Regions from separate parts of the Neobacillus sp. PVCKKU3 genome, predicted to be linked through region 1. Evidence: predicted binding sites of a transcription regulator. Region 1 holds the regulator's gene; each other region holds the start of a gene.
The links. The regulator Rex, encoded in region 1, represses fermentation and respiration genes when NADH is low (regulators of the CRP and FNR family bind a similar motif). The targets are predictions, from matches to a motif close to TTGTGAAATATTTCACAA.
Positions count from the first base shown of each region.

Region 2: a site for Rex is predicted at 4,406-4,423, ahead of ACNQGS_RS19595 (DoxX family membrane protein). Genes of this name have one in related genera too.
Region 3: a site for Rex is predicted at 2,890-2,907, ahead of ACNQGS_RS03125 (AtpZ/AtpI family protein). Genes of this name have one in related genera too.
Region 4: a site for Rex is predicted at 3,657-3,674, ahead of qoxA (cytochrome aa3 quinol oxidase subunit II). Genes of this name have one in related genera too.

Region 1 covers NZ_JBLVQN010000067.1:2,704-10,586, forward strand. The annotation lists gene tsaD (tRNA (adenosine(37)-N6)-threonylcarbamoyltransferase complex transferase subunit TsaD) at 1-104, shown strand, start outside; gene ACNQGS_RS27885 (ABC-F family ATP-binding cassette domain-containing protein) at 542-2,461, opposite strand; gene moaC (cyclic pyranopterin monophosphate synthase MoaC) at 2,625-3,113, shown strand; gene ACNQGS_RS27895 (redox-sensing transcriptional repressor Rex) at 3,146-3,799, shown strand; gene ACNQGS_RS27900 (DUF4395 domain-containing protein) at 3,952-4,377, shown strand; gene ACNQGS_RS27905 (acyl-CoA dehydrogenase family protein) at 4,504-6,117, shown strand; gene ACNQGS_RS27910 (YdiK family protein) at 6,528-6,728, opposite strand; gene ACNQGS_RS27915 (CPBP family intramembrane glutamic endopeptidase) at 6,725-7,447, opposite strand; gene groES (co-chaperone GroES) at 7,750-7,883, shown strand, end outside.
Region 2 covers NZ_JBLVQN010000031.1:34,593-42,475, reverse strand. The annotation lists gene pssA (CDP-diacylglycerol--serine O-phosphatidyltransferase) at 1-265, shown strand, start outside; gene ACNQGS_RS19615 (response regulator transcription factor) at 484-1,185, shown strand; gene ACNQGS_RS19610 (sensor histidine kinase) at 1,163-2,518, shown strand; gene ACNQGS_RS19605 (hypothetical protein) at 2,774-2,995, shown strand; gene ACNQGS_RS19600 (DoxX family membrane protein) at 3,049-3,558, opposite strand; gene ACNQGS_RS19595 (DoxX family membrane protein) at 3,806-4,315, opposite strand; gene ACNQGS_RS19590 (MBL fold metallo-hydrolase) at 4,564-5,271, shown strand; gene ACNQGS_RS19585 (TetR/AcrR family transcriptional regulator) at 5,284-5,859, shown strand; gene ACNQGS_RS19580 (exonuclease domain-containing protein) at 5,916-6,533, shown strand; gene ACNQGS_RS19575 (SDR family oxidoreductase) at 6,632-7,504, opposite strand; gene ACNQGS_RS19570 (VOC family protein) at 7,662-7,883, opposite strand, start outside.
Region 3 covers NZ_JBLVQN010000003.1:37,338-45,220, forward strand. The annotation lists gene ACNQGS_RS03100 (F0F1 ATP synthase subunit delta) at 1-499, opposite strand, end outside; gene ACNQGS_RS03105 (F0F1 ATP synthase subunit B) at 496-1,026, opposite strand; gene atpE (F0F1 ATP synthase subunit C) at 1,134-1,346, opposite strand; gene atpB (F0F1 ATP synthase subunit A) at 1,403-2,116, opposite strand; gene ACNQGS_RS03120 (ATP synthase subunit I) at 2,138-2,512, opposite strand; gene ACNQGS_RS03125 (AtpZ/AtpI family protein) at 2,515-2,739, opposite strand; gene ACNQGS_RS03130 (S8 family serine peptidase) at 3,099-5,426, opposite strand; gene upp (uracil phosphoribosyltransferase) at 5,937-6,566, opposite strand; gene glyA (serine hydroxymethyltransferase) at 6,736-7,883, opposite strand, start outside.
Region 4 covers NZ_JBLVQN010000037.1:43,405-51,287, reverse strand. The annotation lists gene qoxD (cytochrome aa3 quinol oxidase subunit IV) at 1-77, opposite strand, end outside; gene qoxC (cytochrome aa3 quinol oxidase subunit III) at 79-675, opposite strand; gene qoxB (cytochrome aa3 quinol oxidase subunit I) at 675-2,621, opposite strand; gene qoxA (cytochrome aa3 quinol oxidase subunit II) at 2,686-3,603, opposite strand; gene ACNQGS_RS21745 (S8 family peptidase) at 3,956-5,341, opposite strand; gene hpaB (4-hydroxyphenylacetate 3-monooxygenase, oxygenase component) at 5,558-7,000, shown strand; gene ACNQGS_RS21735 (ABC transporter ATP-binding protein) at 7,032-7,829, opposite strand.

The DNA of each region.
Region 1 (7,883 bases):
CCATGATAGCCGCTGCCGGAAGTGTTATGTTTGAAAAGGGAATTCGAGCAGACTTATCACTAAACGCAATACCTGGATTGGATATGGAAACATATAACACCTGACCTTTCCTAACAAGGAAGGGTCTTTTTAATTAAAAAATCTAATTAAACGTTTGATTGATTTGGTTGATAAACTAATCAAACGTTTAATTGGTATTGACAATAAACTAATCAAACGATTGATTGAAAACGGCAAATGCTTAAAATATAGGCATTTTAAGAGTTAAACAAACATTTGATTAAATTTTGGCTAATATAAAAATATCAATTTTGTGGATAAGATTTTTTTGAAAAAGTTGAAAATTCAAATGACTTGTGGATAACTCAGTGGGTAATGTTGATAATGTGGATAAGTTGACACTTTTTTGTGGATAATGTGGGTAAGTTAATTGAATAACTGAAATAATGGCATTTACAATGTGAATAATTCTGTGGAAAGTTGGGCCTTTTGGATTATAAGCACAACAAAAAACCGGACTCCAACAGTCCGGTTATCCACATTATTCTGCCAGCTCGGCCCATTCTTCCATTAATTCGTCAAGCTCGGCCTTAGCCTTTTCATTTTTTAAATTAATCTCTAAAACCTTTTCATGGTCCTGAAAAACTTCTGGCTCGCATAATTGCTGTTCATAATTCTGAATCTCTTCTTCAAGCTCCGAAATGCGTTCCTCGATTTCTTCCAATTTGCGTTTTCGCTGGCGTTCCAGTTTTTTCGTTTCTTTATCCTGTTGATAACTGTTTTTTTCAGCAGGCTCTAAAGCAGAAACCTTCTTCTGGGAGGCAGCCAATGCAAGTGCCGTAAGTTCCTCCTGCTCCAGCTTTTTATCCACATAATAATCGTAGTCGCCGAGGTATTCAGTGCTGCCCTCGGGGCTTAATTCTAGTACCTTGGTTGCGATTCTGTTAATAAAATAACGGTCGTGTGAGACAAACAAAATAGTACCTGGATAATCAATTAGGGCATTCTCAAGTACTTCCTTGCTGTCCAAATCCAAATGGTTGGTAGGTTCGTCCAATATTAATAAATTTGCTTTCTCGAGCATTAGCTTGGCAAGGGCTAGGCGGGCTTTTTCGCCGCCGCTTAATGACAAAACATTTTTAAGCACATCGTCACCGGAAAATAAGAAATTCCCAAGCACCGTACGGATTTCCTTTTCCGGTTTCAGTGGATATTCATCCCATAGTTCGTTTAAGACCCGTTTATTGGAGGTTAGGTTGGCTTGTTCCTGATCGTAATACCCGATGGACAAATTGGTTCCGTATTGAATAGTTCCAGCCAAAGCGGGAAGCTTTTTAATAATTGTTTTTAAAAGGGTCGACTTCCCGATTCCATTAGGGCCGACAAGGGCAATGCTGTCGCCTTTATACACACGAAAGGAAATATCCTCGGAAACCTTCTCTCCATCATAGCCGACAGCAAGCGAATCAACAGTCAGTACATCATTGCCGCTTTGCCGCTCAATTTCAAATGAGAAGGAAGCAGATTTTTCATCCCCTGATGGGCGATCCATGATTTCCATTTTTTCAAGCTTCTTCCGCCGGCTTTGCGCTCTCTTAGTAGTAGTGGCCCGTGCGATGTTGCGCTGGATGAAATCCTTTAACGCGGCAATTTCCTCCTGCTGCTTTTCATAAAGCTTCATGTCGCGTTCATAATTGGCAGCTTTCTGCTCAAGATAAGTGCTATAATTACCGGTGAATCGCTGAATCAGGCGGCGTGATAGTTCATACACCTCTGTAACCACTTTATCCAAAAAATAGCGGTCATGCGAAACAATTAAAATCGCGCCATCATAGCCCTGCAGATATTGCTCCAGCCAGGAAAGGGTTTCGATATCCAAATGGTTGGTTGGCTCGTCCAAAATTAAAATATCAGGTCTTGTCAGTAATAGTTTGCCTAGCGCAAGACGCGTTTTTTGTCCGCCGCTTAGACTTGAAATCATTAACGTAGTATCAGAAAAATTTAACCCATGCAATACAGAACGGATATCAGCTTCATATTGATAGCCGCCTTGCTCTTTAAACTTTATTTGCAATTCATCATATTCCTTTAATACCCGTTCGTATTTTCCTGGGTCCCCGAAAACAGCAGGATCGGCCATTTGCTTCTCCAGCTTCCGGAGCGATTTTTCCATCGCCTGCAGGTTCTCAAAAACCGTCAGCATTTCCTCCCAAATGGACAAATTGGACTCCAAACCCGTATTTTGCGCCAAATAACCAACGGTAACATCCTTTGGTTTGATGATTTCGCCGCCGTCATAGCCCATTTCGCCGGCGATGATTTTCAATAACGTTGATTTCCCCGCTCCATTGCGTCCGACAAGGGCAACACGGTCACGGGTTTGTAATTCCAGTTTTATATTCGATAAAATAAGTTCAGCACCATAATATTTTTGTAGTTGGTTAACCTGTAATAAAATCATTTTTTTCACCTCTATTACCTTACGACTAGTTTACCGTATAACCCGAATGTCGGCAATGAAGTGAAATTTTTAATGGAATTATAAAAAAATATACTGTTAGTTCAAAGTTTCACACACATGGACAAAAAAATATTGTATTATTTTTTGTAGGAGGATTTTTTTTATGGCTGAATTTACTCATTTTAATGAAGAAGGCCGGGCCAAGATGGTCGATGTCAGCGAGAAGCCGGAAACGGCACGCACAGCAACAGCCCAGTCTAGCATAACAGTAAGCACTGAAATTTATGAAAAAATCACAAACCACGAAATGAAAAAGGGCGATGTCTTAGCAGTTGCCCAGGTTGCTGCAGTGATGGCAGCGAAAAAGACATGGGATATCATTCCAATGTGCCACCCGATTCCATTAACAGGTATCAATATTAGTTTTTCATGGGAGCAGGCCGGGCAGGGACAATATACACTGCATATTGCTGCATCAGTGAAAACAAAAGGCAGTACGGGGGTTGAGATGGAAGCGCTAACAGCTGCCTCTGTTTGTGCCCTGACCGTCTATGATATGTGTAAGGCAGTTGATAAAGGGATGGTAATTGGACCAACCTTTCTGGTGGAAAAAACCGGCGGCAAAAACGGTGATTTTAGAAGAGAAATCTAATATATCCATTAAAATTGAAGGGTGGGAGAAATATGTCCAATGAAACGATGAAAATACCACAGGCAACAGCAAAGCGGCTGCCCTTATATTATCGATTTTTACAAAACCTTCATTCCTCTGGCAAGCAGAGGGTGTCATCTGCAGAATTGAGTGAAGCAGTAAAGGTGGACTCGGCCACTATTCGCAGGGATTTCTCTTATTTCGGGGCCCTTGGGAAAAAGGGGTACGGCTATAACGTAAACTATTTGTTATCGTTTTTCCGGAAAACTCTTGATCAAGATGAATTAACAAAGGTAGCGTTAATCGGGGTGGGTAATCTCGGCACAGCCTTTTTACACTACAATTTTTTAAAAAATAATAATACAAAAATCGCTTGCGCCTTCGATGTGGACCCCGGAAAAATTGGCGGTTCGATAGGCAATGTTCCCGTTTATTCGATGGACGATATAGAACAGTATTTGATCGAGGAAAATATTTCGGTGGCGATTTTGACGGTGCCGGCTCCGGTTGCTCAGCAAATCACAGACAAGCTTGTGAATACGAATGTAAAAGGGGTTTTAAACTTTACTCCAGCAAGACTGAATGTACCTTCATCGATCCGCGTGCATCATATTGACCTGGCGGTGGAGCTGCAATCACTTGTTTACTTTTTAAAGCATTATCCAAACGACGAAGTAGAAGAATAAATAATCAATGGGCTTCTCGCCAAAATGGTGAGAGGCCCATTTTTTCGTTTTGAAACATTTTCCTAACCAGATCACTATACAAAGGGAGTGGAAGCGGGTAAAATGAATACACAAGTAATTATTGTAATCCAATAGGAAAGGTTGGAATTAAAATGACAGAAACAGTTCGTTCAATCCCACGGCCGCTAGTGAAAACAAACCAGTGGACGATTGTTTTAAGTGTTGTGTTAACATGGTTATCCGGTCAGGAATGGTTTTTGTTAGTGCCGTTTGTTGCCGGTATGTCTGGTCTTTTATTCGGATTTAATCCGATTATGCAAATAGCAAAACTATTTTTAAGAAAGGAACCAGAGGCTTATATCCCCGAGGATTGGGAGCAGCAGCAATTTAATCAAAAACTTGCCGTATCGTGTTTGGGAATTGGATTTGTAGGATTCCTGCTGGGTTGGAATGGTGTTGGCTATGTGTTCACGATTCTTGTCGCAGTGGCTGCCTTTGTGGCAATTCTAGGTTTTTGCATCGGATGCTTTATTCATTTTCAGTGGAACCAATACCGTCATAGAAGGGTGCACCAATAAAGAAGAGGTCTGAATTATTCAGCCTCTTTTTTTGTTTTTCTACTTATATTTGACGTTTCCATATCCTTACATTTAAGATTAAATTGAAAATTATGAATTATTATTCATGAGGAGAGTGGCGTTTTTATGAAGCATGTTTCCCAAGAGACAGAAGCAAGAGGAAAAAATTCTTACAGCTTTGATGAATTTCTCGAAAAACGTGACAACCTTGATTGGTACCGTGATGAACCGTTTTTACAAAAAGCGGTAAAGAAATTTACGGGTTCTCAGCACAGCCAAATCCACGAAAAACTATTATCCTTTTCAGCAACAGTATCTGCAAAATGGAACCGGTTAGCCGAAAGAATTGCCAGACCGGAAGTCCGCCCCTATATGCTTCACTTTGATGCTTTTAATCATCGGATTGACCGGATTGTTCGTCCTCAAGAAGTTCATCAATTAGAGAATGAAATTTTCGGAGAAGGTCTTTTTTCCAGTAACATGACACCTTGGGAAAGCTTTGTGAAAAGAATGCTGATCCATCAGCTGGGTGAGGCGGGAGTGACCTGTCCGCTGACATGTACACATGGTTTAGTGGCTTTGCTTGACCAATTTCCGGATGAAGAATATCCAGAACTTCAAGTTATATTACATCATACAAAAGAAGGGCTAAACGGCGAATTCGCCATTGGCGCTCAATTTATGACAGAAATCCAGGGTGGTTCTGATTTGCCGGCTAATGTTTTGGAGGCGGTTCCGGAAGGCAAGTATTATCGTTTGTATGGGAATAAGTTTTTCTGTTCTGCGGCGCATGCCGATTATTCTGTGGTGACGGCAAAAATATCGGGAACTGACAAAGTTTCAACATTTATCGTACCTTCCTGGCTTCCGGGGGATAAGGAGAAGGAGAAACGCAACGGGTACGAGATAAATCGGATCAAATGGAAGCTGGGAACAGCCGAGCTGCCAACAGGGGAGATTCAATATAAGGGGGCGCGTGCCTATCCAATCGGTCCAAAGGATAAAGGGATTGCAGTTGCAGTCGGAATTGTATTGACCTTGTCGAGGTTGGAAATTGGGATTGCCTGTGCCGGGTTTATGCTGAGGGCCTCTCGGGAGGCAAACTTGTACAGCGATTTCCGAAGTGTTTTTGGAAAGAAGGTAAAAGACTATCCACTCGCAGCAAGCAAGTTGAAACGAATCCAGCATGCCGCTGAGCGAACGACGGCGGGGGCATTCAAAATCTATAATCTTTTCTTGCAACTGGATAAGCCGCTTAATCCAGGAATTAAATCGGACCATCCAATTGATGTTAGGAAAAAGTTATTTAATCTGCGTGAACTTGTCTTGCTGCAGAAAATCTGTGCAACGAATGAGGGAGCGGAAATTTTACGGGAGGCTATCTCCGTGTTTGCCGGCCATGGAGTGATGGAGGAATTTTCGTCGCTGCCGCGTATCTTCCGCGATGTGGTCGTAAACGAACAGTGGGAGGGACCGCGTAATCTGCTTTTAACACAAATCTACCGCGATTTGGGCAGGGTTTCTGACTGGTATTCACCTGCTGAGTTTGTGGCCAGCGTTCTTGAGGGAGCCGCTGGGGAGACAATTAAAAAGTTTTCTGATCAACTTGAAGACCTACTGGGGCGGCCTGTTTTAGGTGAAGTAAGCGAAGCCTCGATGGACGCTGCTGCGGAATGGGATGCGTTTTGTGATGAATTCTTTAAGGCTTACCAGCTGATAGCTCTAACAGAGGTCAATTAATGGAGCTGGGCGAAACATTATAGACGGTATTGAGGAAATTTGAGTGAAATCAGGAAGGGAAATGTCCTTGATAGACGGTATCAAGGACAATTTGAGTGAAATTGGTAGTGGAAATGTCCTTGATAGGCGGCATCAAGGACATTTTGAGTGAAATCAGGAAGGGAAATGTCCTTGATAAGCGGTATCAAGGACAATTTGAGTGAAATCGGGAAGGAAAATGTCCTTGATAGGCGGTATCAAGGACAATTTGAGTGAAATCGGGAAGGGAAATGTCCTTGATAGGTGAAATCAAGGACATTTTGAGTGAATCGAGAAGAGAAATGTCCTTGACAATCGACAGAAGGACAATTTTGCCGATTAATAAGTGAATACGTCCTTCACACCAGCCTTATCAAAAATATAAAACATCATTATTTTTTCATTTGCCCCTTATATTTGAAATGAATAGCAATCATCTTAATGGCTGACCCAAGGTCAAAGGTGGCGAGGATGACCAAAAGGTAGCTGAAGAAGCCCCAGCCATTGTTTTGGACATCATCGATAGCAAAATAGGTGAACAGGGCACCCAGTATTAAATAAATCAAACCGGAAAACAAAGGTGAACGTTTCATAGAAATCCTCCGATAAAGTTTTGAACTGCCTCTGCCTCACGCATCATCCGCTCAATGTCGTCCTTATAGACGGACTGAACAAGGACGACCATCGTATTCATGGATACATGGGCGAAAATCGGCACCAGGATGCGTTTGGTTTTTACATAAAGAAAAGCAAAGGTAAAGCCCATCGCCGAGTAAATAAGCAGATGCTCAGGCTCCATATGGACAAGCGCAAAGACCACCGAGCTGATTAGGGCAGAAATGAAGAAATTAAACCGTTTATAAAAAGCCCCAAAGATAATTTTCCGAAACACAATTTCTTCTAAAATAGGGCCGATAATACTCGTTACAAGAATGGCCAAAGGAAAGGCATTAATGATCGTGAGGATTTCCTGTGTATTTTTAGAGCCCAATTCAATCCCAATAAGGCGCTCAATGATGGCGGCCGTATATTGGGCAAATAGGGCAAGGAAAACCCCTAAAATCGCCCACTTTATCGAATGACCGATTGAAGTGTTTCTTTCACTATGGACCCCAGGCTTCATTTCTTTTCTTAGGATAACAAGAATGATGAGAAAGGCAAGGGTGAAACTTGTGATCAGCCAAACCGGTACCACAAATTCCTGCCTCCATCCAAAAAGGCGAAATCCAAACATAAATGCAGGAATCCCGGCAAAGCTGGAAAGCTGCATGGCAATATAAACAATAAGGACAATCCAGTATTCCTTTTTCAAGTCAAAACTCCTTTTCCATCTATTTTTTCCAATCGAAATGTAATCAATCACTATTCTTCATTCTACCTTTAATGACAAATTAGTTTCAATTTTGAATGCCTGCTTTGAAAAGAATTGAATAGAAATATGGATTTTATCCATACTTTATAAGGTGGAAAAAAAGGGTAACTTTTTTTAATAAATTTTATGCATCAGACTTGCAAAAGATTTTTAGATTGATTATTATAATAATTGTGTTAGCACTCATCATAGTTGAGTGCTAATAAATGACCGAATAACACATATTTGAGGAGGTTGTTTGAATGTTAAGACCATTAGGTGATCGCATTATCATCGAACTCGTTGAATCAGAAGAAAAAACTGCAAGCGGTATCGTATTACCGGATACAGCAAAGGAAAAGCCTCAAGAAGGAAAAGTTGTAGCTGTAGGTACTGG
Region 2 (7,883 bases), on a different contig from region 1:
TGGGGTCGCCCCTGCTCTTTTATTCCATTCAATTGCGGCACCATCTATATTAACTTCTTTGGCATTTATCCTTTTTCCGATGATGGGGGCATTAAGATTAGCCAGGTTTAGTGTCAAGCCAACGATCGGCTATTTTAAAGGACTCCCTATTCCAGCTGCCGGGCTGCCACTTGCTGGCATGGGATTCTTCTCATATAGCAATGCATGGATTACCTTAATCCTAGCCCTCTTAATGGTAAGTCCAATTCGGGTAAAGAAAATCTAAAATACTATCTATTGAAAAAGCTAAGAGCCTTAGTGGAAAAGGGCATAGCTTTTTTATTTTATCCATAAACCTTTTCTTAATAAAGGATTAATAATTCATTAAGATACTAATTGAATTGTACATTGCATGCTAAATTGTAATTAGAACTTGAAATATTAAATTCAGAATAAATGAAAAGACAGTAACTCCTTAAAAAGCTTTGGAAGGACGTATGTTTCGTGGAAACACATATTTTAGTAATCGAGGATGAAGCTCAAATTGCCCGGGTTTTAAAAATGGAGCTTGAGTATGAAGGGTATCAAGTAACAGTTGAATACAATGGGAAGGCTGGATTGGAAACCGCCTTACAAACGGACATTGATTTAATCTTATTGGATGTCATGCTGCCTGAGTTAAGTGGAATGGAAGTATTAAGGAGATTTAGAAGGGAAAACACGGTCACTCCTGTCATTCTTTTGACGGCACGGAATTCAACTTTTGATAAAGTATCAGGCCTGGATCATGGTGCTAATGATTATGTCACAAAGCCCTTTGAAATCGAAGAACTGCTAGCTCGTATTCGTGCGTGTCTGCGGAATCGCCCGAATGGGGAAAAACTTCAATTAATTGTTGGGGATCTAATCATCAATAAGGAATCAAGAGAAGTCAAAAGGGATGGAAAACTCATAACACTAACACCGAAGGAATATGACTTCTTGGTCTATTTAGTCATGAATAAAAACAAAGTCGTTACCCGAGAGAACATCATTCTTAATGTATGGGGCTATGATTACGAGGGAGAGACCAATGTGATCGATGTTTTTATTAGACATCTGCGAAAAAAGGTGGATGAAGGTTTTTCTATCCCGTTAATTACAACTGTGAGAGGGATTGGTTTTACGATAAAGGAGAAAACGGATGAAGATCTCGACGAAAATTAACCTGTTAACAACGGCTTGGATGCTTTGTATCTTAATACTCGTAAATGTAGTCGTCTTCTTCTTATTTATGAAAACAACCATCAATATGGAAGAGGATATGCTCTTTCAAAAGGCTGCAGATATCGAAAAACAAATTGATAATAGCCAATCCTCTCGTGATATAGAGGACAAATTAAAAGGATTTTTATCCGAATACTCCTATATCCGAATGATCGGGCCCGGGAACACTATCATCCACGAGGTTTCGACTGATAAGGTACTATCCAGAAAGATAAAAGGGAAATACGCAGTAAATCAACAGTCTCAAACTTACGTAATTTCTGGAAAAAACGGGGAAGAACAAGTATTGGTTATTCATTCTAAGATTAATACAAAGCAATTGAAAGGAAGCCTCGAAATTGGGGAGAGATTAAAAGGTTTAGAAGCAAGAAAAGAGATTCTTAGAGCGATTTTAATATTTAGTACGATCCTTGCTGCCTTATTATCTTTACTTGGAGGAAGATGGCTGTCCAATATGATCATGCGGCCGATTTCTAATATGATTACAACCATGGAGGAAATAGAAAAAAGCGGTGTTCCGAAGACTATCACCATTCAAAATAGGGCAAAGGACGAACTGCAAACCTTGGCTAGAACATTTAACCGGATGATTGAAAGACTTCAGGACAATTTAGCAAAGCAATCGCAGTTTATTTCTGATGCCTCTCATGAATTAAAGACCCCGTTAACGGTTATTAAAAGCTATGCAAATCTTTTGAGAAGGCACGGGCTTGAAAACCAAGAAATGGCTGATGAAGCCATTCAGGCTATTCATTCCGAGGCGACGAGAATTCAAAAAATGACCGATACCTTTTTGGACTTAGCCACCCTAGAGAAGGAAACGGAATTAGAAATCAACGAAGTAAACCTGGTTTCTTTATGCCAAAGTATTTTAAAGCAACTAAAACATGTCTATAGACGAGAAATAACATTGGAATATGACAAGTCCCCGCTCATTGTTCATGCAGATGAATTAAAACTCAAACAAGTAATTATCATTTTGCTGGACAATGCCATGAAATATAGTCAGGAAAAAATTGACGTCTTCTTAAAACAGACAGAGCAATATGCTATTATCCATGTAAAAGATTATGGGATTGGAATCCCACACAATGAGATCCAAAATATTTTTGAGCGGTTTTACCGAGTAGATAAGGCTAGGAGCAGGGAAACAGGGGGAACGGGATTGGGTCTGCATATCGCCAAAAGTATCATGAGATTGCACAAGGGTGAAATAGAAATAGAGAGTCATGAAGGATCAGGGACTACTGTGAAATTATTTTTACCTAAATGAGCCACCTTACTCCCAGCCGGAAAAAAGGTGCCAGGCAGCGTTCTGATACCCTATGAATAGTCCAGTGTTTTTTTGATAAAGTGGGCTTTTCTTTTTCATAATTGGAAGCCATTCTTTTAAACCAATTATTTTTTTAAAATGTGATTTTTTTTACTTTGGTTTCCTTCTGAATTGCTATATAATGGGTATAACAAGTTCACAATTTAGACAAAAATTATTTGAGTATATAGCAAAAACCTTTCGGAGGGATTACTAATGATAAGAGCGGCGGTTGCAGGTGTTGTAGGTTTCATTTTGATTTTTATTGAATCCATGATTGTCATGAAGTTTAAAGGCTATGCTACGATAGAATTCGGCGGCCTTACGCCATTTATTAACGTTTGGGCAATGAATTTCTTTGCTGTTTTTGCTATCCTTACACAAGTTACAAATTGGTACGTTAACAGACATAGCTTCGAGGAAGATAACAGCTATTAATGTGTAAAACAAAACACCCCCATCTCAAGCTGAGAGATAGAGGTGTTTTTTTGTTAAGCAGTTTGTTTAACAGGGGCGTTTGCTTTTAAAACTGTTTTGCGGAAGAATGGTACAACCCAGCGGTCTAATCCGATGCGGCCTGCATTGTAGCCTGCAGCTAAGATAATCACGCCAAGGAAAATGTCAGTAGGAATATGAGATACAGTTCCTGCAAGGAAGAACGCAAAGTTCATGACTAAAGCAAAGAATGCAGCGGCAGTAGTTAAGCAGCCTAACATTAATCCTAAACCGACTAAAACTTCTCCCCAGGGAACGATAAAGTTAAAGATGTCGACGTTTGGAAGGGCGAAGCCTTTTAAGAATTCAACATACCAGCCATAAACAACGGCACCATCAGGACCTTTTACAGGGTTGGCAGTCACTCCTTTTAAAAATCCTGCGGCATCAAAGCCTCCAGTCAATTTATGAAAACCGGCAGTGAACCAAGAATATCCGAGATATAAACGTAAGACAGTTAAAATACCAGCAGCAATTTTGTTTTCTCTTAACCATGTGGCAAACATTTGAAACATCTCCTTAAAAGGTTTTATAAGTTTTAAATAATTTCTACACTGTAAATATATCAAATTTAGTTTGAATTGAGTGGTTTATGTTCACTAATTCACATATTCGTAAAAAAGCTTTGAACACTTTGTTACATGAAGATTTTATAAATAAAAATGGCCAAAATCATCTAATCTCAGGCTGAAAGAATTTGGTCAGAACAAAATAAAATCGCCTCAGTTCGAGTTGGAACTGAGGCGATTATTGTTAAGCATTTATTTTAACTGGATCGTTTGCTTTTATAACTGTTTTGCGGAAGAAAGGAACAACCCAACGGTCTAGACCGATGCGGCCTGCGTTGTAGCCTGCAGCTAAGATTATCACGCCAAGGAAAATGTCAGTAGGAATGTGAGATACAGTACCTGCAAGGAAGAACGCAAAGTTCATGACTAAAGCAAAGAATGCAGCGGCAGTTGTTAAGCAGCCTAACATTAATCCTAAGCCGACTAAAACTTCTCCCCAGGGAACGATAAAGTTAAAGATGTCGACGTTTGGAAGGGCGAAGCCTTTAAGGAATTCAACATACCATCCATAAACAACCGCACCATCCGGACCTTTTACTGGATTAGCAGTCACTCCTTTTAAAAATCCTGCGGCATCAAAGCCTCCAGTTATTTTATGAAAACCTGCAGTAAACCAAGAATACCCAAGATATAAACGTAAGACAGTTAAAATACCAGCGGCAATTTTGTTTTCTCTTAACCATTTGTTAAGCATTTGAAACATCTCCTTAAAAGGTTTATAAGTTTTATATAATTTCTTTTCTACACTGTTAATATAGCAAATTAAAATTGGATTGAGCGCTTTTTGGTAGCTAATTCACATATCCGTAAAAAAGCTTTGAACAATTTGTTACATACTGGAAGGAAAGATAATTTAGGAAAATTTTTCAAATAAACCTCTTGATTTAACTAATGTTATTAGTTAAAATAAAACTAACGATATTAGTTAAGGGGTTGGTCATAATGAGAATGATCAAGAAGGGATATTTGTATCAGGTAACGTTTATGGCGAAGGTGTTTCCAGTAAATTGCTACTTAGTGGAAGAAGACGATGGTTTAACCCTAATTGATGCGGCCATGGGTTTTGCGGCAAAAGGAATTTTACAGGCAGCCGAGAGAATTGGAAAGCCGATTACTACAATCATCTTAACCCATGCCCATGAGGACCATGTGGGAGCATTGGATCTGTTAAAGGAAAGGCTTCCCGATGTACCTGTTTATATTTCGGCTAGGGATAATCGTTTAATGTCAGGCGACCGTTCCCTTGATTCACACGAGGATCAAACTCCAATTAAAGGTGGTGTTCCTAAAAATTTGAAAACCAGGGCAAGTGTTTTATTGAAGGAAGGGGATGAGATTGGCTCCCTGAGGGCGGTTGAATCATCGGGCCATACTCCGGGATCGATGGCATTTCTTGATATACGGACGAAGGCATTAATTGCAGGTGACGCGTTCCAGACGAGAGCAGGTATCGCAGTAGCAGGGGATATAAGACCATTTTTCCCATTCCCAGCTTTTGGCACATGGAGCAAACCAACCGCATTAAAAAGTGCCAAGAAGCTGGCTGCTTTAAAACCGAGTTTACTTGCCATCGGCCACGGAGAAATGGTAGAAAATCCTGTAGAGGCCATGGAGCTAGCTATCAAAAAATTGGAACAGAAATTACTTTAAAGGAGTATTAAAATGGTTAGACCTAAAGTTGGACTTGATTTATCAGAAATACTGGAAGCGGCGGGAGAGCTTGCAGACCACAATGGGATGCAGGAGGTTACATTGGCAAACCTGGCCAAAAGGCTCAGCATCCGCCCGCCTTCTCTTTATAATCATTTCGATGGCCTGCCTGGATTAAGGAAAAAGCTAGCCATCTATGGACTTAATTTATTGTATGATGAATTGGCCCAGGCGGCCATCGGAGTATCAGGCACCCAGGCACTGCTTGCGATTAGTAGAGCTTATGTGAGTTTTGCCAGGAGGCATCCCGGTGTCTATGAGGCAACCTTGATGGCGCCGGACACTGAAGATCTTGACGTCCAGAAGGCCGGCGCAAAGATAGTCGACCTTTCTGTTCGGGTCCTGCAGGCTTTTCATCTAGAAGGCGACCTGGCCATCCATGCAGTAAGAGGACTGCGGAGTGTCCTGCACGGATTCTCCTCCTTGGAGCAAAGAGGCGGCTTCAAAATGTCATTGTATTTGGATGAGAGCTTGGAGATTATCATAACAGCGTTTATAAACGGTTTAGAGATTCGTGGGAATTTTTAAGCTATGTGAGGGTTGATTGGAATCTGGTATAATAAAGGAAATTTTTGATTTAAGGAATGATTATTTTGCAAAGACAGGCGAAATTAGGTTTATTGTTGGATGTGGAAACGACGGGGCTGGGACCGACAACAGATGAGGTTATTGAACTGGCCCTGAAGTTATTTTCTTTTAGTACGGAAACGGGCGAAATACTAGAAATTTTGGAGGAAGAAGCCTTTTTAAGAGAACCTCTTTCCAGTTCGGCACGTAGAAATTATGACAGGGCCTATCAGGTCCATGGTATTGCATATGATATGGTTCGGGGAAAGAGCTTCTATGATGAAAAAATAAAATCCTACTTTCAGCGTACAGATTCGGTTTTTGCTCATAATGCCTCCTTTGACCGCAGTTTTCTTTACCATATGTATCCTGAGGTTAATGATTTGCAGTGGTTTTGTACAATGCGTAATGTGCCTTGGAAACAGTATGGCTTTCCCAATGGAAAGTTAATTACCCTTTTGCAAGCCCATGATATTACAAACTATCAAACACATAGAGCGATGGACGATATTACATACTTGATGGAACTGCTCAAGCGGACAAGTCCAAAAGGGAACCGATATCTGCAAGAGGTTCTTGATTTCGGACCGATGAGAAGGTACCAGCCGGCTGCATCAAGGGCGAAAATGGGTTGATTGTATCCAATTGGCGCCCAAACTATTGAAAAAACGAGTGTAATGGTCGCCAACTGAGTTTCAGAAAAAAACGCATCGGTAAGCCCGATGCGTTTTTTCTACCCGTTAATAATCGTCCCACCATTCACATGAATCATTTGCCCGCTCATATAGGATGAATCCTCCGAGGCTAAGAAAACATAGCTTGGCGCCAGTTCATGAGGCTGCCCGGCACGCCCCATAGGAGTATCTGATCCGAAAGTGGCGACCTGGTCCGCCGTAAAGGTCGATGGAATAAGCGGAGTCCAGATTGGGCCAGGCGCCACCCCGTTCACACGGATTCCCTGTGTCGCCAACGACATGGCTAATGAACGGGTGAACGACACAATCGCTCCTTTTGTTGCCGAGTAATCAAGCAATTGCTCATTTCCATGATAGGCTGTTATGGAAGCTGTATTGATGATGGATGCTCCTTTTTTCAAATAAGGCAGTGCCATTTTCGTCATATAAAAATAGGAGAAAATATTGGTTCTAAATGTTTTTTCTAGCTGCGCACTAGTGATATTTAATATACTTGGCTGCGGGTGCTGCTCTGCAGCATTGTTGACCAGTATATCCAGCCTGCCGAATTCATCGATCGTTTTCTTCACAACATCCTTGCAGTAGTCCTCATTGCCAATATCGCCAGAAAAGAGAAGGCATCTTCGTCCTTCAGCTTCTATTATTCCTTTGGTTTCCTCAGCATCCTGATGTTCTTCTAGGTATACAATTGCTACATCTGCACCCTCTTTAGCAAAATAAATCGCAACTGATTTTCCAATTCCACTGTCACCGCCAGTAATAATCGCGGTTTTACCGGATAATTTTCCAGCCGGCTTATAGTTGGAATCAACGGAAATCGGCTTTGGATTCATTTCACTCTCAGTACCCGGCTGATGGTTTTGATGCTGCGGCGGAAACGTCTGCTTTTTTTGACTTTTATTGCTGCTCATTTTCTAACCCCTCCATTGATTTTCATCTCTCGTTAGTGTTAGAAATATGAGGGGAATTATGATGTTTAAAAATAAGTCTTAGTAGTGGGAGCCTCTTAAATACACAAAGGCTCTGTTCCATTGCTGCGAACAGAGCCTTTTGTTATTGGATAAGATATTATTGGTGCGGTTTGCCTTCTGTGAAAATTTGGAAGGTTATGCCGAATTTATCTGTTACTTGGCCATAGGCAGGGCTAAAGAAAGTTTCCTGTAAAGGCATTCCAACTTGACCGCCTTGGGAAAGTCCTTCAAACATTTTCCTTGCTTGGTCTGCATCATTGGTTGAAATACAAATGGTCACTTGATTTCCGCTTTGATGATCCTGTCCAGGGAAGGTGTC
Region 3 (7,883 bases), on a different contig from region 1:
CGCGTAATGATCCATCATATATACGGTTTCCAATGCGAAGCATAACGCCTCCGAGCAAATTGGAATCCACGATATTTTCAATTCGTAATGATTTCTTCCCAATCTTAGCTGCAAATGTGGCAGAAATAGCTTCACGCTCCGCGTCTGAAAGCGGGCGGATGCTGGTCACTTCCGCTTCGGCAATGCCGAGTTCATCATTTGTCAACTCCGTGAATTGATTCACAACTTCCACGATTTCGCCTTCACGATGGCGTTCGATTAGGATCAATACTGTATTTAAGACATATTGATTTACAGATGTAAAAGCGTTTTTCACAATCTCTTTTTTCTTTTCAATAGGAAGCTTCGAAGATTTGAGAACAGCTTTTAAATCAGGATTGTATTGTAAAACTTCCTTGACTACACGAAGTTCTTCTTCTACTGTACTTAGAATCTGCTGTTCCTTTGCAATTTGAAAAAGAGCCGACGCGTAGCGTTTTGCTACTAGTTGGTTGCTCATCGCCCTTCTCCTGCCTCTTTGATATATTCGTTAATAAGCGCATCTTGGTCCGCTTGAGATAATTCTCTTTCAATTACTTTAGAAGCAATTAACACAGACAATGAAGCCACTTGTTCGCGAATAGCGGCAACAGCTTTTTCTTTCTGTTGTTCGATTTCAAGCTTGGCAGCATCCTTTTGGCGTTCCGCTTCTTGTCGGGCCGCTGCGATGATTTCCTCACGCTGGATATCGCCTTGCTTTTTCGCACTTTCAATTAAGCTCTGTGCTTCTGCACGGGCTTCTTTTAAAAGATTTCTTTGTTCTTCTAAAAGCTTCTTCGCTTCTCCGCGGCTTTCTTCAGCTGCATTGATTTCACTTGCAATATGCTCTTCGCGCTGTTTCATGATGCCCATTAATGGACCCCACGCAAACTTTTTCAGCAATGCCAAGAGGACAATAAACACGATCAGTTGGAAGAAGATATCTCCATAATTAACGTGGCCGGCGCTGTGCTCGGCTGCACCTAATACTAAACTGCTTGTTAACACCCTGGGTTCACTCCTTTCAAGAGTTGCTCACACTAGAAATGCATAAACGAACATAATAGAATGGCGAAGGTTTTGTTTGTCACTTCGCCATCTGGAGTTTTTAAATTTTATCGGTTTAAGACCATGAACGCGATAACAACGCCGATGATCGGTAATGCTTCTACTAACGCAACCCCGATGAACATTGTAGTTTGTAGTAAACCACGTGCTTCTGGCTGACGAGCGATACCTTCAACTGTACGTCCTACGATAAGACCGTTACCAATACCTGCGCCTACTGCTGCTAGACCAATTGCAATTGCTGCTGCTATAAGATTCATTATTTTGTTCCTCCTTAAAATGTATAAATATGTTTTATTTTTTATAAAAAAATATATTAATGGTCATGACTCACTTTGTGTGCCATATAAACCATCGTTAACATAGTAAAGATGTACGCTTGGATGGATCCGACGAAGATCGAGAAGCCTTGCCATACAAGTGTAAGCGGAATGGCGGCGATTGTGCCGGCGATTCCTTGGTGTGCTAATCCCGCTGCCAAGAGCGATAGAAGCAATTCACCAGCGTAAATGTTACCGTAAAGACGCAGACCAAGCGTCAATGTGTTCGCAAATTCCTCGATAATCTTTAACGGGAATAAGAATTTCATTGGAGTGAAGAAGCCTTCTCCATATCCTTTTGCGCCCTTTAGCTTAACGCCGTAATAATGGGTAAGACCCAAAATCATGACCGCTAGGGTTAACGTAATAATCGGGTCAGCTGTCGGTGATTTCCACCAAAGCTTATCGTCAACGACGATTGCGAAAGGAAGACCCAGCATATTTGATACAAAAATATACATGATTAATGTAATCCCCAGGATGTGGAATCGCCCGCCTTCTTTCCAATCCATTGTGCTGTTGATGATGCCTTTTACAAAGTCCATCACCCATTCCATAAAGTTTTGCATCCCCGTAGGTTTCATTGCCAGCTTGCGGGTTGCTAATACGGCAATAAGAAAGACAATTGCACTTGCAATTGTGATCATAAGAACGTTTGCCCCGTTAAACCAGAGACCAAACAATTCAAACTCAGGAGCCCCATGATGCATATAAACTCACCTCGCTTCCCTTCACTTTTGAGCATGCAGAGCATGATAAAAATAATCTATCATAATGACAATATAGGCTGTCATTAGTCCCAAAACAACACTAACAATTTGAAAATAATCAGGGTACTCTAATGCGATCATTACCGCAATTGCTGCGATCGCCATTCTTTGCAGCGAGCCCAATGATTTGACCTTTTTTCCTGCCGAAACGGCTTTGTCGAATTTCTCTGTTTTTCTCACTAACATCCAAAGCATAATGAAGCTAAAGCATGTCCCAAGGATCAACCCAAGGAAAGACGTTTTGTATGTAGTGAAGCCCCAGCCAAGAACATAGATGGACAACAAGTACAACATCCATTTTCTCTGCCTGTTGTACATTTCTCTGAAATCTGGCATTGTTATTTATCTCCTGAATAGAAATGGCGGATTGAGACAAGCATAGAATAAACCCCTGCCGCAAGACCCAGGAGCAGTCCGATTATTAAGAAAATTGGTTCTGTACCCCACTTTCCGTCCAGCCATCTTCCGGCAAAAATGCCAATCAGGATGGAGCCGACCAACTGGGAAACAATAGCAGACATTAAAGCCATGGCTTGAAAAGGATTGCGGTTCTTTCGCATAATAAAATCATCCTCACTGCGTAGAGAATGAAAAACAAAAGGTGATTATGATAAATCATGCGCGGGATTTTGTCAAATTAAATTTCGATGAAAACCCTACCATGCACACCCTTTGTTAGCATACAATAGGCACCATGCATTGTCAATGAATTTACGTGAATTATTCCACAAACAATTTCCCAAAATTTTTGCGATTTGGAAGTGAAAGTCAACACTCTTATTGTATTGTAATTTTTGAAGTTTTTTTGGCTATTTTGTGTCCATTTTGTGAACAATTATTTCTGACTTTTTAAAAAATTTCCCAAAGGTTAGGCGGAATTGCGGGCGGCATTCTCACTTCGTTTGCCGCCCTAATTTTTGTCTTAATTTTTATAAATAGAAATCATCGTTTCAATAAAATCCTCTTTGCCTGCCTTTTTGGCGAAGACTTTGGCTCGGTAGGTCCCTTCATATGGAAGGTCTTCAGCTTTGAAGGCTTTACGGATCAGTCCCTTCTTTACATCGGTGCTCGTGTCAAGAAAGCCGACAAAGCGGTAATCGTCAGGGTTGAATAAGGCGATACCAAATTCCTCCGCTCCCCCCGGGACGTAGACCTCGTACTGGTAAGTACCCGGCTCATCTCCTTCTGCAAAATCAAAGCCCATAATCCTTGGGTATCCCGGCTCCTCAAGAACATACAAAAACGGGATATGGATGGACTGGCTCCCAGCATGCAAGGTTAGAAAACCATCGTGAATTTTCCCTTTAAAGATCTGCGGGTCGACGGCGAGCTCAACAGTAATGTCCTTTGTTTCTTTCGGCTCCAGGGTGAACGCGAGCGGGAAACGCCACTCGAGGCCATCGATGTGCTGCGGGATGTCAAACGTGTAGCGTTTTGGACTGTCGCTGATATTTTCAATTTTTAATTGGGCTTTATGAACATTTTTCAGGCTGCTAAACTTTCCGAACCGAATACTGCCCGGCATGACAAGCGATTCGGTTTGGATCGCTGCGTCCACCTGGATGCGGCCGGCCCCCTGCTCGTATGTGCGGTAGTAGGGTCCGGGGGTAAGCTTGGTTTTGTTTTGGTTCTTGCCGATTGGACCGATTTCGATTGGTTTCCGGGTTGTTCCCGGGCTCATGCTGCTTGGCTCACCGGGTTCCTTTGCCAGCGGTTTTGCGGTATTCATCAGCGCCGCCTTAATCTGCTCCGGCGTCCACTCCGGGTGGGCCTGCTTGATCAACGCGCAGGCACCGGCCACATGCGGTGCTGCCATACTCGTACCCTGCAGGCTCAGGTAGCCGCCGGGAATGGTCGAATTAATAGCCACCCCTGGGGCAACAAGGTCCGGCTTGATATCCCATGTATCCGTGACGGGTCCTCTGGAACTGAAATCAGCAAGCCGGTCAATTTCTTCATTTATTATGAGTCTTGCCGTCACATCGGTGTTTTTCAATTTTTTTCGTAAAAATTCTCCCTCGCTTTTGGTGATCGACCCAATCGGTATAGCAGCGGGCGCATCGAGATTGCCGATGAAGGTGCCCTTTAGATTGTTGGCGACCACGACCGCCTTTGCCCCCGCCTCATGGGCATTTTTTGCTTTTTCTGAAAAAGTCAATTCACCGCGCTTCATTAGAACGATTTTCCCCTGCACGTTCTCGAGTTCATTGGGTTGGCCGATGCCGCCGTCGACGATTGGGAGCGTCCGGTCAAGCGACCAATTCCCCGACCCCTCCATTGGCTGGACCCGGAGCGGATTTTGCATTCCTTCTATTAATAATTGGGGAATTTCCATGGTGGGCGTCGAGGCGCCGACTGAAATTGCTTTTGCGGATGTTCCCGGTGAACCGACCGTCCATACATTCGGTCCAGAATTGCCCGATGCAGCGACAGCGACGATCCCGTTCTCGACAGCACGGTCGAGCGCCTGGCTGATCGGCAGGTCTGGACCGTTAATGCTGTTGCCAAGCGAGAGGTTCATGATGTCGACCTTGTCTTTGATGGCCTGGTCAATCGCAGCCAGCACTTGCTCGGTCGTTCCCCCGCCGCCCGGACCAAGCGCGCGGTACGCAACAATTTTTGCCTCCGGGGCCACGCCTTTGATTTTTCCATTGGCGGCAATAATGCCGGCGACATGGGTACCGTGGATCGTCGCCCGACCTTGCGTGAGTGTTTCCATCGGGTCTTGGTCGTTATCAACAAGGTCATGGCCGCCCGCATAATTCCGAGCGAGGTCTGGATGGGTGTAGTCCACCCCGGTATCGATGACCCCGACCGTCACACCTCGGCCGGTCAGACGTTCATTCTTCTTTGAAAAAAAACCGCGCACCGCCTCACCGCCAATGATTTTCACGCTTTCCTCGGTCTCGACCCGATACTCTGTTACCGGGGAGACATGCTGGATTTGCGTTTGCTGGCGGTTCCGGGTCTGGGCCTCTGTTAGCCGGGCAATGGCGCTTGGTGGCCCTTGAATCGAAAATCCGTCAATGGCTTTCTCATATACACGGCGTAGCTTGATATCCTTATAGGGTGCGAGCAGCTGCTTGATTTCCTGTTTTGTTTTCGGATGGTCAAGCATGACGATGGCGACAGTGTCCTTTGTTGATTTTTGGATTGGGGGATGGATTAGGATTTTGGGTATGGCTGGGATGACGGTGGTCCCAACATTAATAGTTCCGAACGTGAGGAGCAGTGCGAGTACCAATTTCATGTGAAAATCCCCCTTTTTTCCATATCGTTTTCTTTGGGAGGGGAAAGTATGCAGGGAGACTTCGATTATAGCTCGTTATTTTCGTTTTACATTTCCATTTATTTGGATATACTTTCCGATTTGGGGCATTTACTTTCCAGATTGGATCGGATACTTTCCACTTTGTGCGTTTTACTTACACTTTTTAGCAAAATACTTTCCAAAATCCCTATTTTACTTTCCAACCCCATTTTTCACCTGGAATTCCACACAAAAAGCCAGGCGTTCAGCCTGGCTTAGGTGTCTTTTCAATACATTCTTCTAAGAATTTCCATTTATTTGGATATACTTTCCGATTTAGGGCATTTACTTTCCAAATTGGATCGGATACTTTCCACTATGGGCGTTTTACTTCCACTTTTTAGCGAAATACTTTCCAAAATCCCTATTTTACTTTCCAACCCCATTTTTCACGTGAAATTCCACACAAAAAGCCAGGCGTTCAGCCTGGCTTAGGTAATTTTATAAAAATTATTTCGTCCCAAACAACCGGTCTCCAGCATCACCAAGTCCTGGTACGATGTAACCGTGGTCGTTCAGCTTCTCATCAAGGGCAGCGATGTAAATGTCGACGTCAGGGTGCGCCTCTTTCAGAGCTTCGACGCCTTCTGGTGCGGCAATCAAACACATAAATTTGATATTTTTGGCTCCCCGCTTTTTCAAGCCGTGAATCGCTTCAACGGCTGAGCCGCCAGTTGCGAGCATCGGGTCAACCACGATGAAGTCGCGCTCTTCAACATCACTTGGAAGCTTGACGTAATATTCAACCGGCTTTAGCGTTTCCGGATCGCGGTAAAGACCGATATGGCCCACTTTTGCAGCCGGGATTAATTTCAAGATTCCGTCCACCATGCCAATACCAGCGCGTAAAATTGGCACAAGGCCGATTTTTTTACCAGAAAGAATTTTCGATTTTGCCGGACATACAGGTGTTTCAATGTTAGTTTCTTCAAGCGGCATGTCTCTTGTAATTTCAAACGCCATCAAGGTTGCCACTTCGTCAACCAACTCGCGGAATTCCTTTGTTCCTGTATGTTTATCACGTATGTAAGTAAGCTTGTGCTGAATGAGTGGATGGTCAAAAACATATACCTTTGCCACAGCGATCGCCCCTTTATTAAAGATTTAATTTTGCAGTCGTCTCATTTTACAGAAAAAAAAGCCCGCGAGCAACTCGCAGACTGATGTTAGATTTTTCTGAAACAAAAGGACGGTCCTTCTGCCTCACAAAAGTGAGGCATGAGAACCGTCCCCATGCATCACCCATGCATCAATATTCAGGGTAAAGGGTAAATTTGCTTGTTAATGCGTCAACTTGTTTGCGTGCTTCTTCAAGCTTTGCTTCGTCTTCGTGATTTTTCAACGTGAAGGCGATGATGGAAGCAATTTCGTCCATATCTTCCAACCCAAAGCCGCGGCTTGTTACAGCAGCTGTACCAATGCGGACACCGCTAGTGACGAACGGGCTGTTCTGGTCGAATGGAATGGTGTTTTTGTTAACAGTAATGCCGACTTCGTCAAGCACTTTTTCAGCCACTTTTCCGGTTAAACCAAGGCTTGTCACATCGACAAGCATTAAGTGGTTGTCCGTACCGCCGGAAACAAGCTTCAAGCCTTCTTTTTGCAGGCTTTCTGCTAAACGCTGAGCGTTAGCAACGATTTGCTGAGCATATTCCTTAAAGCTGTCCTGAAGCGCTTCGCCAAAAGCAACAGCTTTTGCAGCGATAACGTGCATAAGCGGACCGCCTTGGATTCCAGGGAAGATCGACTTATCGATTTTCTTGCCCCATTCCTCTGTGGTTAAAATCATCCCGCCGCGTGGACCGCGAAGGGTTTTATGAGTAGTAGTTGTGACGAAATCAGCATATGGCACTGGGTTTTGGTGCAGACCAGCCGCAACAAGACCAGCGATGTGCGCCATGTCGACCATTAGGTACGCGCCAACTTCATCAGCAATCTCACGGAACTTCGCAAAATCAATTTCGCGAGGGTACGCGCTGGCACCGGCAACAATCATTTTTGGCTTATGCTCAAGGGCTTTTGCACGAACATCAGCATAATCAATACGGTGTGTTTCTTTGTCGACACCATATTCAACGAAGTTATATTGAATACCACTGAAGTTAACCGGGCTGCCGTGTGTTAAGTGGCCGCCGTGGGATAAGTTCATGCCAAGCACGGTGTCACCTTGCTGAAGGACGGTGAAGTAAACGGCCATGTTTGCCTGTGCACCCGAGTGGGGCTGAACGTTGACATATTCTGCTCCAAATATTTGCTTGGCGCGATCACGAGCTAAATCCTCAACAACATCAACATATTCGCAGCCGCCATAGTAACGGCGTCCAGGGTAGCCTTCTGCGTATTTATTCGTTAAAACGGAGCCTTGGGCTTCCATTACTGCTTCACTGACAAAGTTTT
Region 4 (7,883 bases), on a different contig from region 1:
ACTGCCAGAGCAGCTGCCGTTAGGACTAAGGAAAAGACAAAACCGATTATTTGTTTTCGTGGGAATAATTCGCTCATCTTACATCATTCCTTTCAAATAGATGAAGCTGAAGATGAAGATCCAGACGACATCCAAGAAATGCCAGTAAAGTGAAAAGATAAAGGATTTATTCGCAGTTTCAGGCGTTAAGCCGCGTTTTTTCACTTGCAAAAGGATAGCTGTTCCCCAGAATAATCCGAAGGTAACGTGCAGTCCGTGTGTACCTAATGTAGTCATCAGCATGGCAGTAAACGCGCTAGTCTGCAATGTTGCACCATCATGGATATAGGTGATGAATTCATCAATTTCAAAGCCTAAGAACCCTAAACCAAGAAGAAGTGTAATTACAAAGAAAGTCATCATTGCTTTTTTGCGTCCTAGACGCATTGCGTGAACGCCAAGTCCAATTGTAAAACTACTTGTTAATAACAAAAGTGTTTCTATTATAACCGGAGCTATTTCAAAAATCTCTGTACCACTTGGACCGCTTCCGGTTCTATGCTCTAACGTAAAGTAAGAGGTGAACAGTGTCGCAAACAGCATTATTTCAGCTGCAAGGAAAACCCAAAAGCCAAAAATATTCAGTCCGTTTTGTTTTGTACCATATTCTAATGGCAGCGAGTGATCGACGTTCATTATTTAGCACCTCGCAGTTTTGTTTCAGTTTCTTCTATTTCTTTAACAGAAATATAACGGCCATGGTCCTGTTCGAATGAGCGAAGAGCCATACATGCCAAAATCCCAATTAGTGCAAGAATTGCCGGAATCCATAAGGAGAAGACCAGTGAAAATCCTAACACGAAGAAGATCGCGCCCATAATAAATGGAACTCCGCTGTTATTTGGCATATGAATTTTTTCCACTTTACCCGGGAACAGCACATGACCTTTTTTCTTAGCATCCCAGAATGCTTCACTAGAAGCAACCTGTGGCTCAACGGCAAAGTTGTATTCCGGTACAGGAGTATGTGTTGCCCATTCAAGCGAACGTGCATCCCACGGATCTGCACCAATGTTTCTTGGTGAATAACGAACACTGTAATAAACATTATAGACAATTAACGCAAAGCTGATGGCCATAACACCTGCACCAACGAATGAAACCATATTTAATGGTCCATAACCTGTTGCTTCTGAATAAGTGTACATACGGCGTGCCTGACCGTCTAAACCAGTAATGTACATTGGGAAGAACGCTAAGCAGAATCCGATCGAAAGCGTCCAGAAAGACCATTTGCCGATTCTTTCATTCAACATAAAGCCAAACATTTTTGGCCAATAATAGGTTAGACCAGCAAGCATAGCAAATACTACACCCGGGATAATCGTGTTATGGAAGTGAGCCACTAAGAACATTGTGTTATGGTACTGATAGTCAGCAGCTGACATCGCTAGCATGACTCCTGTCATCCCGCCGATTACAAATAGCGGAATAAACCCTAGTGAGTATAACATTGGAACGGTAAATCGAATTTTCCCTTTCCATAACGTAAATAACCAGTTAAAAATCTTAACACCTGTTGGAACGGCAATCATCATTGTTGTAATGGAGAAGAAGCTGTTTGCAACTGCCCCCTGCCCCATCGTAAAGAAATGGTGCGCCCAAACCATACAGGATAGTGCTGAGATAATAACCATGGATGCAACCATTGATTTATAGCCATAAAGGTTACGGCCTGCAAAGGTTGAGATAACCTCACTGTAAATACCAAATGCAGGTAATATAAGGATATAAACTTCAGGATGTCCCCAAACCCAGAATAGGTTGGCCCAGAGCATATCCATACCGCCATTTGTCGTTGCAAAGAAATGAGTTCCGAACAATCTGTCCATGGTTCCCATCGCAAGCGCAACTGTAATGACAGGGAAAACCGTTACGATGATAAGGTTTGTTACTAAAACAGACCATGTAAACATCGGCATTTTCATTAAGGTCATGCCAGGTGCTCTCATTTTCATGATCGTTGTAATCATGTTAATACCGGTCATTAGTGACCCAATACCGGATATTTGAATCGCAATCATATAATAGTTCGTTCCGACATGTTGGCTGAAATCATTCCCTGCGAGCGGGAAATAAGAAGTCCATCCTGCATCAGGAGATCCGCCGATAACAAACGAGATATTAAACAGCATCGCACCAAAGAAGAATAGCCAGAAACTTATTGCATTTAATCTAGGGAATGCCACGTCACGTGCGCCAATTTGTAACGGCACAAGGTAGTTCATGAAGGCAAAGATAAATGGCATCGCCATAAACATGACCATGATAACCCCGTGTGTTGAGAAAACTTCATTATAATGCTGTGGATCTAGCAGTTTATTATCAGGTACAGCCAGCTGGGCACGCAGCATAATCGCGTCCACGCCACCGCGGAATAACATAATTAAGGCAGAGAGTAAATACATAATCCCAATCCGTTTATGGTCAACTGTTGTTAACCATTCGCGCCATAAATATCCCCATTTTTTGAAATAGGTTAGGCCTGCAATAATGGCAACTACTGTTAGGCCAATCGCTACCATAGATGCATAGATTGCAAGACTTGGATTTGGTATGGCAAAACGTTCAAAGAACTCCATCCTTTATTAACTCCTTTCGAGAGATTAATTTTTTCAATAATTTGTTCCATTAACCTTTTAACAATTACTCATGATTTTGGTGGTCTGACATATCCATATCCATTTCCATTTTTGAGTGGTCAGTTTGACCTTCCTCTGGTTTTGCAGATGGACTGTGATCGTGTTCCGGTGCTGGACTAAATTTTAAATGAGTCCCTGTGAATGTCATTTGTCCAAGGTGTCCCGGTTTTAATAACTCATCAAACTTTTTCTCTGATAAAGGTTTTGCCGTTTTCTTAACGTCTTTTACCCATTTATCGAAATCTTTTTCAGACATTGCTGTGACATTAAACGTATTTTCAGCCGTACCTTTACCGCTAAAGTTCGCGTTACGGCCCATCATTTCACCTGGTTCATCTGCAGCTAAATGCAGTGTGGTCACCATATCGGACATGGCGTATTTTTGTCCGCCAAGTTGTGGAATCCAGAAGCTGGTGATTGGTCCGTAGGAATAAAGCTTAAATTCAATCGGCCGGTCTGTAGGAATATACAAATAGTTGACCGTTTCAATATTTTGTTCCGGATAACTAAAATGCCATTTCCAGTCAGATGAGGATGCATAAATGACTAAAGGATCTTTATCCTGATATTTTATTGGTTTTGCTTCGACAATATTGTTACTTTGAACAGAAACGATTGAAAAATAAGTGACAATGATAACAGGAATACCGACGCAAATAAGCTCAACCCATTTATTTCCTTCAATGTGAGGCGGTTCATAATCTGGGCTTGCCTTTGAGGCACGATACTTAATTAGCACATAAATCAAAATAGCGAAAACTACAATTACTATGAACGACATGATCCCAATAGATAACAAAATATCGTGGGCTTGCCTTTCGGCTTGCGGCCCTTTAGGATCCAGAACCATAAGTGGTTCACATCCTGTAAGCACTGTGACAATAGTGAGAACAAGCAGTAACAAAGCCGATTTTACTTTCATGCTAGTACCCCTTTCTTTTATTTAAAAAATATCATGTTAAAAAAATTTTTTGTTTGTGATTTACATCACATCATTAGTAACTATCTTAATACCAAACATTATTAAAAGACACCCATTCAGAAGATTTGTCACCAAATGTTCAAAAATAATTCGACACTTTGTAAAAGTTAGGTCTATACATTTGCTTTTTTAATATAGATTTAATATTGGGCTGCGGATAGTTGAGAATTATGGAAAAGCACCCTTAAAATCCCTTCACATTTATGTTTCAATTTAAAAAATTCAGATTCACTGTATTGAAAAAAACAAAGCAAAAAAGCGATCACTACGGATCGCTTCTTTGCTTTGTTTTTTATTGATTTAATGCGCTAACAGCATTGATTAACCCAAACCCTGCCTTTTCATCATAGCCTGGTTTGAACACATCTTCCGCTGAAGATTGAATGATATTTTTTACTTGTGAAGGTTTTAATACGTCTTTTCCGTACTTCGCGATGACCACTCCCGCTAAGGCAGCTGTTTTTGGTGAAGCCATTGAGGTGCCGGCATAACCTGCATACCCCCCCGGTACCGAACTATAGCAAAGATAAGAATTGTCTCTTCCTGTTTTTGTAGCAGGATCATAATTAGGACCTAAATCTCCGCCTGGTGCCATAACATCAATTTTTCCTACCCCATAATTAGAATAGAATGCTAGATTTTTTAGAGCTCCTCCCGCTGAAACCCGAATCATGGTTTGACTGCTAGGGCTTCTGTGAACAGCACCTTTGTCGTCTCCTGCTAATTGTCCAGGACTGCTAATATCCACGCCATTATTACCGGCAGAACCAACAACTGTTACCCCCTTTTGGATGGCATATTGAATGGCTCGGTTAAATAATCGAACATCTGCTACAACATCTTTTGTAGCATACTCTGGATCTTGGAACCAGTCATAACCGCCAAGGGACATATTGACAACATCGACATTGTCGTCCGCTGCTGTCATCAGAGCCTCAGCAATATGAGCAGTTTCAGCTCCGCCAGTTGGCCCGAACACACGGTATGCCGCTACTTTCAGGTCCGGTCCAATTCCTAAAATTCTCCCCTTACCGGCAATCGAGCCAGCAACATGCGTGCCATGGCCGTCTTCATCCATTGCATCTGGATATCCCGGCACAAATGATTTCCCGTAGACGTAATTAGGTTTAATATCTGGATGTGTGTAATCAATACCCGTATCAATAACACCTACAACGATGTCATTACCGGCAACTGGCTTGCCGGTTCCTCCAGGCAAATTCCACGACTCACCATTGTTCGTTACCTGTTGGATATCCCACTGATAATTTTTATAGACATCTGCTCCGTCAGTTATATCATCCAGTGCAACTGCTTCCTGATATACTGGTTTTTCAGGGTAAATGGTATTCTCAACCCCTGCATCCAAAACAAGACTCGATTTTTTCACCTTATCTAGAAACGCAGTATTCGTTGAACTTACTTCAACAGCCCCCAGCTTATCCAGCTTCCCTGTCACTTTCCCGCCGGCGTCCTTAATCATTTTTTCATATCCTGCCGGAAGCTGGGATTGATCCTTAAAAATTACTATGTACTCCTTGTTCACAGGTGCAGCACTGCTTTTTGAAATCCCTCCGCTAAATATAACGGATGCTCCCAAAGCAACGGATAAAGCGCTTCCAATAATCTTCTTCTTCATCGTTTCAACCTCTCCCTTTCTCTTTTTCTCAATTTTCATTATATTATTTTAAAGAGACTGTAGACATTCTACTAAAGTCCTCATTACAATCTTTTTATACGCCGCTTTTTTCCTATTTTTGAATAATTACCCACCAGGACTTCCACCGATACCCAAATTCGTCCAATTGTTTGGATAACCCATGCAGGACAAACACTTTCCCAATAAAATAAATTACAAAACTTTTTAATGCTCCATATTTTAGGGAGTGGTCAAATGGGAGCAATTAACGGAAAAGAATTTATCGAACGTATGGATCGTTTAAACAAGGAAATTTGGCTGGATGGAGAACGGTTGGAAGGGAAAATTTCTGAACATCCGGCATTTAGAGGTCTTCTTCAAAGCAAAGCATCTTTATATGATTTGCAGTTTGATTCGACCATGAAAGAAAAGCTAACCTTTTTATCCGATGAGACCCAAGAGCAGATTGGGCTATCCTATTTACAGCCACGGACGAAAGAAGATTTAAAAAGAAGGCGGACCATGATCGAAATTTGGGCCAGGCATACCAATGGGCTGATGGGTAGAAGTCCGGATTATATGAATTCAGTCGTTATGGCCTTTGCCTCCTCCGCCTTATTTTTAAAAGGGAGTGAGAATTGCTTTCCGGAAAATATTATTTCCCTCTATGAAAGAGCAAGGAATCAAGATCTCTCGTTTACCCACACCTTTATAACCCCTCAGGTTAACCGGTCGCAAATCAACTTTGAAAAATCGAAAGAACCAATTGCCGCCAAAATTGTCGGGAAAAATGAAAAGGGAATTATTGTCAAGGGGGCTCGCCTGTTAGCGACCCAAGGCGGTTTAACGGATGAAGTTCTGGTTTATTCAGCCGGCGGAGTGACAAATGATGCGGATGCCTACGCATTTTCCATCCCTTCTGATACGAAAGGACTTAAATTTCTTTGCAGGGAGTCGTTTGTAGGCGGTAAGTCAGCCTTTGATTATCCGCTCAGCTCGCGTTACGAAGAAATGGATACGATTTTAGTATTTGATAATGTGGTAGTTCCCTGGGAGAGAGTCTTTTTTTACGAAAATGTCGATGCAGCAAATGAATTCATGGAGAAAAGCTCATTCTACCATCACGCCTACCACCAGGCCATCACTAGGCAGGTTGTGAAAACAGAATTTCTATTGGGACTTGCCGAATCCCTTTCGGATACAATCAATGTTTGCGGATATCAGCATATTCAGGAAAAACTTTCTGAAATCATCATCGGACTTGAAACGATGAAGGCGCTGCTGCTCAAGTCTGAGGAAGAGGCAGAATTGGATGAATGGGGTTATATGAGACCAAGCCTCATTCCTCTTAAAGTCGCTAGCAATGTCTTTCCAAAAATTTATCCTAGATTCAGCGAAATCATTCAATTAATTGGCGCAAGTGGAATGGTTACCTTGCCGACTGAAAAGGACTTTAATTCCCCTATAAAACAGGATTTGGAATCCTATCTGCAAGGTACCAGAAAACATGCTGAGGACCGCGTCAAACTTTTTCGATTGGCCTGGGACTTGACGATGAGCTCATTTGGCACAAGGCAAACCCAGTATGAACGGTACTTCTTCGGCGACCCTGTCCGCTTGTCGAGCGGCTTGTATCAGACCTATCCAAAAGAGGAATATTGCAAGCGAATTAAAGATTTGCTTAATTTAAAAGAATAGGATATCCCTGCATACGGGATATCCTATTCTTCTAACTATTTTGATGTGTCACCTGCACCTTCGACAGCAATGGTCTTTTATTTTCCCAAGAAACCCGAACCGGCAGATTAAAAAATTGGGTAAGGCTCTCGCTCGATAACAGTTCATTGGTGTTTCCGTACGCAAAAACCTGCCCCTCCTTTAGCAACAAGGTTTTATTGAATACAGGCAGAATCTCTTCAACATGATGAGTAACATAAATAATCGCTGGTGCATATGGGTTTTTAGCAATCGTTTCGATTGTTTCCAATAGTTTTTCACGGGCAATAAAGTCCAGACCGTTCGTTGGCTCATCGAGAATCAGCAAAGACGGGTCAGCCATTAACGCGCGGGCAATTAACACCCGCTGTTTCTCCCCTTGCGATAAAGTTTCATAATTTCTGTTAGCATAATCGATGCAGCCAAGCTCCTCGAGTAAAGAAATGGCCTTGCTTCGTATTTCGTCTGTAGGAGCTTCATAGAGACCAATGGAAGCGTATGCTCCGCTTAGTACCACTTCAAAGGCATTATCGCCCGGGTGAAATTTTTCCTGAAGTGAGGATGAAACAAAGCCAATTTGCTTGCGCAGCTTTTCAGCAAGATAGGTTTTCCCAAACTCCATTCCTAAAACATTAATTTTTCCCTTTGTCGGGAAATTATAGGCGTTCAGCAAATTTAGAATGGCCGTTTTACCAGAACCGTTTAAACCGAATAAAACCCAATGCTCCCCTTTTTCTATTTGCCAATTGACATTTTTTAAAATCCATTTGTCGCCCCGTTTGAGCGAAACGTCCTCTAGTTGCAGAATCATTATTTTACTCCCCTCTTATGATGATCTTTATACATAATATAGTATCAAAATTTT